DNA from 2 places in the Salmonella sp. FC25216 genome. Region 1 is predicted to be linked to the other one. Evidence: predicted binding sites of a transcription regulator. Region 1 holds the regulator's gene; the other holds the start of a gene.
The links. The regulator PhoB, encoded in region 1, activates phosphate uptake and scavenging genes when phosphate is short. The targets are predictions, from matches to a motif close to CTGTCATAAAACTGNCNNAT.

Region 1 (3,424 bases):
AATTTTCATGCCTCATGCTCCTCATTCAACGCGTAGAGCGTGCTGGAAAAGAGCTGATTCAGGCGCTCGCGCTGCGGGGTATCTAACGCTTCCAGCGCCAGCCGCCGCGCAAAAACCTCCTCCACGCTAAGCTCGCTTAATGTTTCCCGCCGTTCGTTCGCCAGCGAGCGTTCACGCTGTTCGCGGCTACGACGCACCAGTAATACTTCTACCGGTAGCGACTCCGTTAATGTCTGTATTTTTCTTTGTATATCATGTAGATAATCATCGCTGGTGATTTCAATATCCAGCCAGACGGGGGGCGATTGCTCAATGCCGCGCCACTGCTCAAGCTGTTCGGTAATTGACGCCAGGTCGCCTTTTAAAACCGCCAATGGTTGGCTAACGGGGATGGCCAGACTTTCGGTACTTTGCCATTTCCCCTGGTCGAAGGTCACCAGATGCACGCATTTGCTTTTGCCGCACTCATCAAAGCTGAGGGCGATGGGGGAGCCGCAATAGCGGATATGCTCTGTGCCGCCGACACATTGCGCGCGGTGAATGTGTCCCAATGCGATATAATCCGCTGGTGGGAAATGCTCCGCCGGAAAGGCATCCAGCGTACCGATATAAATGTCGCGTACCGCATCGCTTTTGCTGGCGCCGACGGTGGTTAAATGCCCCGTCGCGATAACCGGCAACTTCCGTTCGCCGCGTAGCAGGCACGCTTCCTGGTACTGCTGTTGATAATAATCGGCAATCGCATGAAGGAGTTGCTGCTGTTTCTCGCTGCCGGACAACCCCGCCTGGCTGGTAATAATGTCGCGCGGGCGTAAAAAGGGAATGGGGCACAGTACGGCGCCGGGAGAACCATCGCGGCGATGAAGTAGTTGCGGCGCATAGCCCGCGCTGGCGATCACGGTTGTATTGAGAAACGCCAGAATTTCGCGTGACTCGTTAAGCGTGGCAACGGAATCATGATTACCGGCCAGCACCACTAAATGACAGCCTGTTTGCTGTAAATTAACGACAAAACGGTTATAAAGTTCTCGGGCATAGCTTGGCGGCGAACCGGTATCAAAAATATCGCCTGCGACAATAATGGCATCCACCTGATGGGACTGCGCGGTCTCCAGCAGCCAGTCCAGAAAAGCCTGATGCTCCGCGGCGCGGCTTTTACTGTAGAAATTTTGTCCCAGATGCCAGTCAGAGGTATGGAGGATGCGCATAATAGTTCCATGCAAAAAAAGCGTGAACGGGATTATACACGTCATCCCCTCCATTTTTGGGCGCAATTTACCGCCAGTAGACGGTAATGCAATGTTTCAACGGTGTCATAAATCATCAACATGCTGTCAATACCACCCCTTTTTTTCATAAATCTGTCATAAATCTGACGCATAATGGCGCGGCATTGATAACTAACGACTAACAGGGCAAATTATGGCGAGACGTATTCTGGTCGTAGAAGATGAGGCGCCGATCCGTGAAATGGTGTGCTTCGTGCTCGAACAAAATGGCTTTCAGCCCGTAGAAGCCGAAGATTATGACAGTGCGGTGAATAAACTTAATGAACCCTGGCCGGATCTCATCCTTCTTGACTGGATGTTGCCCGGCGGGTCTGGGTTACAGTTTATTAAACATCTCAAACGTGAAGCCATGACCCGGGATATTCCTGTGGTTATGCTGACGGCGAGAGGTGAGGAAGAAGATCGCGTGCGCGGGCTGGAAACCGGCGCTGACGATTACATTACCAAGCCGTTTTCCCCCAAGGAGTTGGTGGCGCGCATTAAGGCCGTTATGCGGCGTATCTCACCGATGGCGGTCGAAGAGGTGATCGAGATGCAGGGACTGAGCCTTGATCCTGGCTCTCATCGCGTGATGACCGGCGACAGCCCACTGGATATGGGGCCGACCGAATTTAAATTACTCCATTTCTTTATGACGCATCCGGAACGGGTTTATAGTCGCGAACAGCTACTCAACCATGTCTGGGGCACCAATGTGTACGTTGAAGACCGGACGGTCGACGTGCATATTCGCCGTTTGCGTAAGGCGCTGGAGCACAGCGGCCACGACCGGATGGTGCAAACGGTACGCGGGACAGGGTATCGTTTTTCGACCCGCTTTTAATGCCTTTTCCGCCAGTAGATCACAGGCTTCTGGCGGAGAAGGCTTTCCATTCTTGAGGGAGTATGACGCGTGCTGGAACGGCTGTCATGGAAAAGGCTGGTGCTGGAGTTGGTGCTCTGTTGCATCCCCGCGCTTATCCTTAGCGCTTTTTTTGGTTATCTGCCGTGGTTTTTACTGGCGGCGGTGACGGGACTGCTTGCCTGGCATTTCTGGAATTTATTGCGCCTCTCCTGGTGGCTGTGGGTCGACAGAAGTATGACGCCGCCGCCGGGACGGGGAAGTTGGGAGCCGCTGTTATACGGTTTACACCAGATGCAGTTGCGAAATAAGAAGCGCCGCCGCGAGCTGGGGAACCTGATTAAACGTTTTCGCAGCGGCGCGGAGTTGCTGCCTGATGCAGTGGTACTGACCACAGAAGAGGGCGGCATTTTTTGGTGTAACGGTTTGGCGCAACAGATACTGGGGCTACGCTGGCCGGATGACAGCGGGCAGAATATTCTCAATCTGCTGCGTTACCCGGAGTTTACCCAGTATTTAAAAACGCGTGATTTCACCCGTCCGCTTCATCTGGTGCTGAATACCGGGCGGCACCTGGAGATCCGTGTCATGCCTTATACCGATAAACAACTCCTGATGGTGGCGCGCGATGTGACGCAAATGCATCAGCTTGAAGGCGCCAGGCGTAACTTTTTCGCCAACGTTAGCCATGAGTTGCGTACGCCATTGACGGTATTGCAAGGCTATCTGGAAATGATGCAGGAGGGGGCGACGCGAGAGAAAGCGCTGCATACGATGCGCGAGCAAACGTATCGTATGGAAGGGCTGGTAAAACAATTGCTTACGTTGTCTAAAATTGAGGCGGCCCCGGCGCTGTTATTAAATGAAAAAGTGGATGTACCGATGATGCTGCGGATCGTGGAGCGTGAAGCGCAGACGCTCAGCCAGCAGAAGCATACCTTTACGTTTGAGGTCGACGATAGTCTTAGCGTTCTGGGCAACGAAGAGCAGCTACGCAGCGCGATCTCAAACCTGGTGTATAACGCGGTAAACCATACGCCGGCGGGAACGCATATTACGGTGAGCTGGCGACATGTCGCGCATGGCGCTGAGTTTTGCATACAAGATAACGGTCCGGGGATTGCCGCTGAGCATATTCCTCGTCTGACCGAACGCTTCTACCGTGTCGATAAAGCGCGTTCGCGTCAAACGGGCGGCAGCGGCCTGGGGTTGGCGATTGTGAAACATGCGCTGAATCACCATGAAAGCCGCCTTGAAGTCGACAGTTTGCCTGGTAAAGGAACGCGATTTAGCT
Region 2 (3,424 bases), on a different contig from region 1:
GCTACTGCCTGCTTCGGGTCACAGGCGTCGTCATATTTCACCGCGACGAGCTTATCGCCTTTAATACCGCCTTTCGCATTGATATCGGCAATCGCCTGTTCCGCACCGGTAAATTCCTGGTCGCCATACTGCGCCACCGGACCGGACATCGCGCCGACAACCGCGACTTTAATGTCGTCTGCGAATGCCATATGGCTTAACGACAGGGCGATACATCCTGCCAATAACGTTTTACCCTTCATATTCATCCTGATAATCCCCATTATTCTGGTTGTTACGTGTGTTGTGATGTTATTGTTCAGCACTTTATTTCGATTATTGGCCTACCGCTCGTGCTTTAGCAGCATACTCTGCTAAAACATACCCGATTTTGATAGTTTTTGAATAGTTAATTTGACAATTGAATAACAATTTAATGACAGGGTGAGTGAACTCAGGCGGGAGAGGATGATAAAAACAAAAAAACCCCGGATTTACATCCAGGGTTTTACGGGTCGTGAAGGGGAAGTTACGCTTCGATCGCGGCGCGAAGCTTTTTCATGGCGTTCTTTTCAAGCTGGCGCACACGCTCAGCGGAGACGCCGTAACGATCGGCCAGCTCCTGCAACGTAGACTTATTGTCTTCGTCCAGCCAGCGAGCGCGGATAATATCCTGGCTACGCTCGTCAAGCCCCTGCATCGCGTCGGTCAGTCGGTTGGCGGCCTGCTCTTCCCAGTTATCGTCTTCAATGCCGTCGGCAAAGTTAGACGATTTATCCTGCAGATACAGCACCGGCGCCATTGGCTGGCTGTCGGACTCATCGTCCGAAGACATGTCAAACGTCATGTCCTGCGCTGCCATACGCGACTCCATCTCACGCACGTCTTTACTGGAAACACCCAGTTCGCGCGCCACCATCTCGACCTCATCCTGGTTAAACCAGCCCAGACGCTGCTTGGTTTTACGCAGATTAAAGAACAGCTTACGCTGCGCTTTAGTGGTCGCAACCTTAACGATACGCCAGTTACGCAACACGTATTCGTGAATTTCTGCTTTAATCCAGTGTACGGCGAAGGACACCAGACGCACGCCTACTTCCGGGTTGAAACGACGTACGGCTTTCATCAGGCCGATATTACCTTCCTGGATCAAATCCGCCTGCGGCAGACCATAGCCCGCATAGTTACGAGCAATATGAACAACAAAGCGCAGGTGAGACAGGATCAGCGTTTTAGCTGCTTCCAGATCGCCCTGGTAATGCAGCCTTTCAGCCAATGCCCGCTCCTCGTCAGCCGATAACATCGGCCACGCGTTCGCCGCCCGGATATAAGATTCCAGGTTGCCAACAGGGGCTAAAGCTAAATTTTGCATTTCTTTGGTCATTCAAATCCTCTCAATCAGTATTGCCTGACACCGTCAGCGAGCAACAACCGTGCCAAAGCCGATGAGCAACGAGAATATCATCCACTCTTTTATCAGACAGTGATTTTACCCACAAGTTCAATGTAACACTGTGCATAATTTGCACAAATCATGTGACATAAAGATGACGCGCGGGGAAGAGACAACAGGGACTCTTTCCCTGCGAACGGAAGCCCATTGCAGGGAAAGATTATACCACGATTTTATCAATCGGGAGTAAAGTGACGTAAATGTTGCACCGTGGCCAGCCAGGCGGCGATCCAGCCGATCATAGAGCAGACCAGCAACAACAACAGGCACTCATCGAACGATAAGCCATTGAGATCAAACTTCGTGCCGAAGACCTGCGCCACTTCAGTCACCGCCGATGATAAACGCATCACCAAAATTTCAGACAATATCAGTGAAAGAAAAGCGCCGGAAAAACCGAGCAACGCGCCGCCGTAGAGGAACGGACGTAGGATAAAGCCATCAGTCGCGCCAATCAGCTTTTGCACGTTAATGGTATCGCGACGGGCAAAAATGCTCAGGCGCACGCTGTTACCGATAACGAGGAAGACCGCCGCGACCATCAGCACGCCGATCATCGCCGACACGCGGCCCACCAGCCCGGTGAGCGCTGCCAGGCGCGCAAACCAGCTATCATCCATTCGGACTTCGTCAATGCCGTTAATCTGCGAGATACGGTCGCGCAGCGTATTAAGCGAGGCGGTACTCTGGAAGTCCAGCTTGGGGATCACCACCGCCACCGCCGGCAACGGGTTCTCTTCCAACATATCCAGCGCGCCGCCAAAGCCAGACCAGTTGCGGAATTCTCCCAGCGCGTCCTCACGGGACAGGTAGTTGACCTTCTCAACGCCCTGCTCGGCCTGAAGCTGCCCAACGACCCGCGCCGCCGCGTCATCATCCAGCGTTTTTTGCAGATAAACGGTGATCTGCGGCGACGGATAATACTGCGTCGCCGCCTGATTGACGTTCTTATAGACCATGTAGCAGACGCTTGGCAGCGTCAGGGAGATGGCGATCACCATCACCGTCAGAAACGTCGCCAGCGGTTTGCTTTTCAGATCTTGCAGCGCGCCGTGCCAGGCATAGCGCACCTGTTCATTAAAGACGTTCGTTTTACGTGAGTTCGGTTTTGGCGTCGGCTTCTGGCGTCCTGGCGCGTTGCGTCCGCCGCCTGTTCCGCCGCGAGATTTACGCAGTCGATCCAGCCGTCCGCCGAACTGCCTGATTTGGTTAATCGCGTCGCGCCTATTCATTGACCAGGCCTCCATGCAGATGTCCATCGCTCAGGACGAGCTGCCGATAGGAACGACGGGAGATAAGCCCGATATCGTGCGTCGCCATCAGTACCGTCACCCCTACGCGGTTAAACTCTTCAAACAGACGTAAAATCCCTTCCGATAACGCGTCGTCCAGGTTTCCGGTCGGTTCATCCGCCAGCAATACCGCTGGCTTATTGACCACCGCGCGGGCGATGCCCACGCGCTGTTGTTCGCCTCCGGAGAGTTGAATCGGGAAGTTTCTCGCTTTGTCCAGTAGCCCAACCTTATCCAGCGCCGCCGACACGCGACGACGGATATCATCGCCGCTGGCGCCGGCAATGATTAATGGTATCGCCACATTGTCATAGACCGTGCGATCCATCAGCAGATGATGATCCTGGAAAATCATCCCAATCTGGCGGCGCAAAAACGGCACTTCGCGGTTTTTCAGACGCGTAATATCATGCCCGCTGAAGAAGATTTTGCCAGCGCTGGGCCGCTCAATCCCACAGATAAGCTTCAGCAGGGTACTTTTCCCCGCGCCAGAGTGGCCGGTCAGAAACGCCATCTCGCCCGGCTGCATATGGAATGTCACTCCCTGCAGCGCTTGTCTCCCGCCGAGATAGGCCTTGCTGACATGTTCAAAGCGAATCATTGTTAATCCTCTCGGGCAAAAAGTGCCTCAATAAAGTCGTCCGCCTTAAACGGACGCAAATCCTCGATACGTTCGCCCACGCCAATGTAACGGATAGGA

Region 2: the regulator PhoB is predicted to act here: its motif matches at 1,516-1,535, upstream of rpoH (RNA polymerase sigma factor RpoH).

What each region holds. Positions count from the first base shown of each region.
Region 1 is NZ_JBDGON010000007.1:172,196-175,619, reverse strand. It holds gene sbcC (exonuclease subunit SbcC) at 1-9, opposite strand, end outside; gene sbcD (exonuclease subunit SbcD) at 6-1,208, opposite strand; gene phoB (phosphate response regulator transcription factor PhoB) at 1,423-2,112, shown strand; gene phoR (phosphate regulon sensor histidine kinase PhoR) at 2,182-3,424, shown strand, end outside.
Region 2 is NZ_JBDGON010000004.1:274,502-277,925, reverse strand. It holds gene livJ (branched chain amino acid ABC transporter substrate-binding protein LivJ) at 1-248, opposite strand, end outside; gene rpoH (RNA polymerase sigma factor RpoH) at 509-1,363, opposite strand; gene ftsX (permease-like cell division protein FtsX) at 1,609-2,664, opposite strand; gene ftsE (cell division ATP-binding protein FtsE) at 2,657-3,325, opposite strand; gene ftsY (signal recognition particle-docking protein FtsY) at 3,328-3,424, opposite strand, start outside.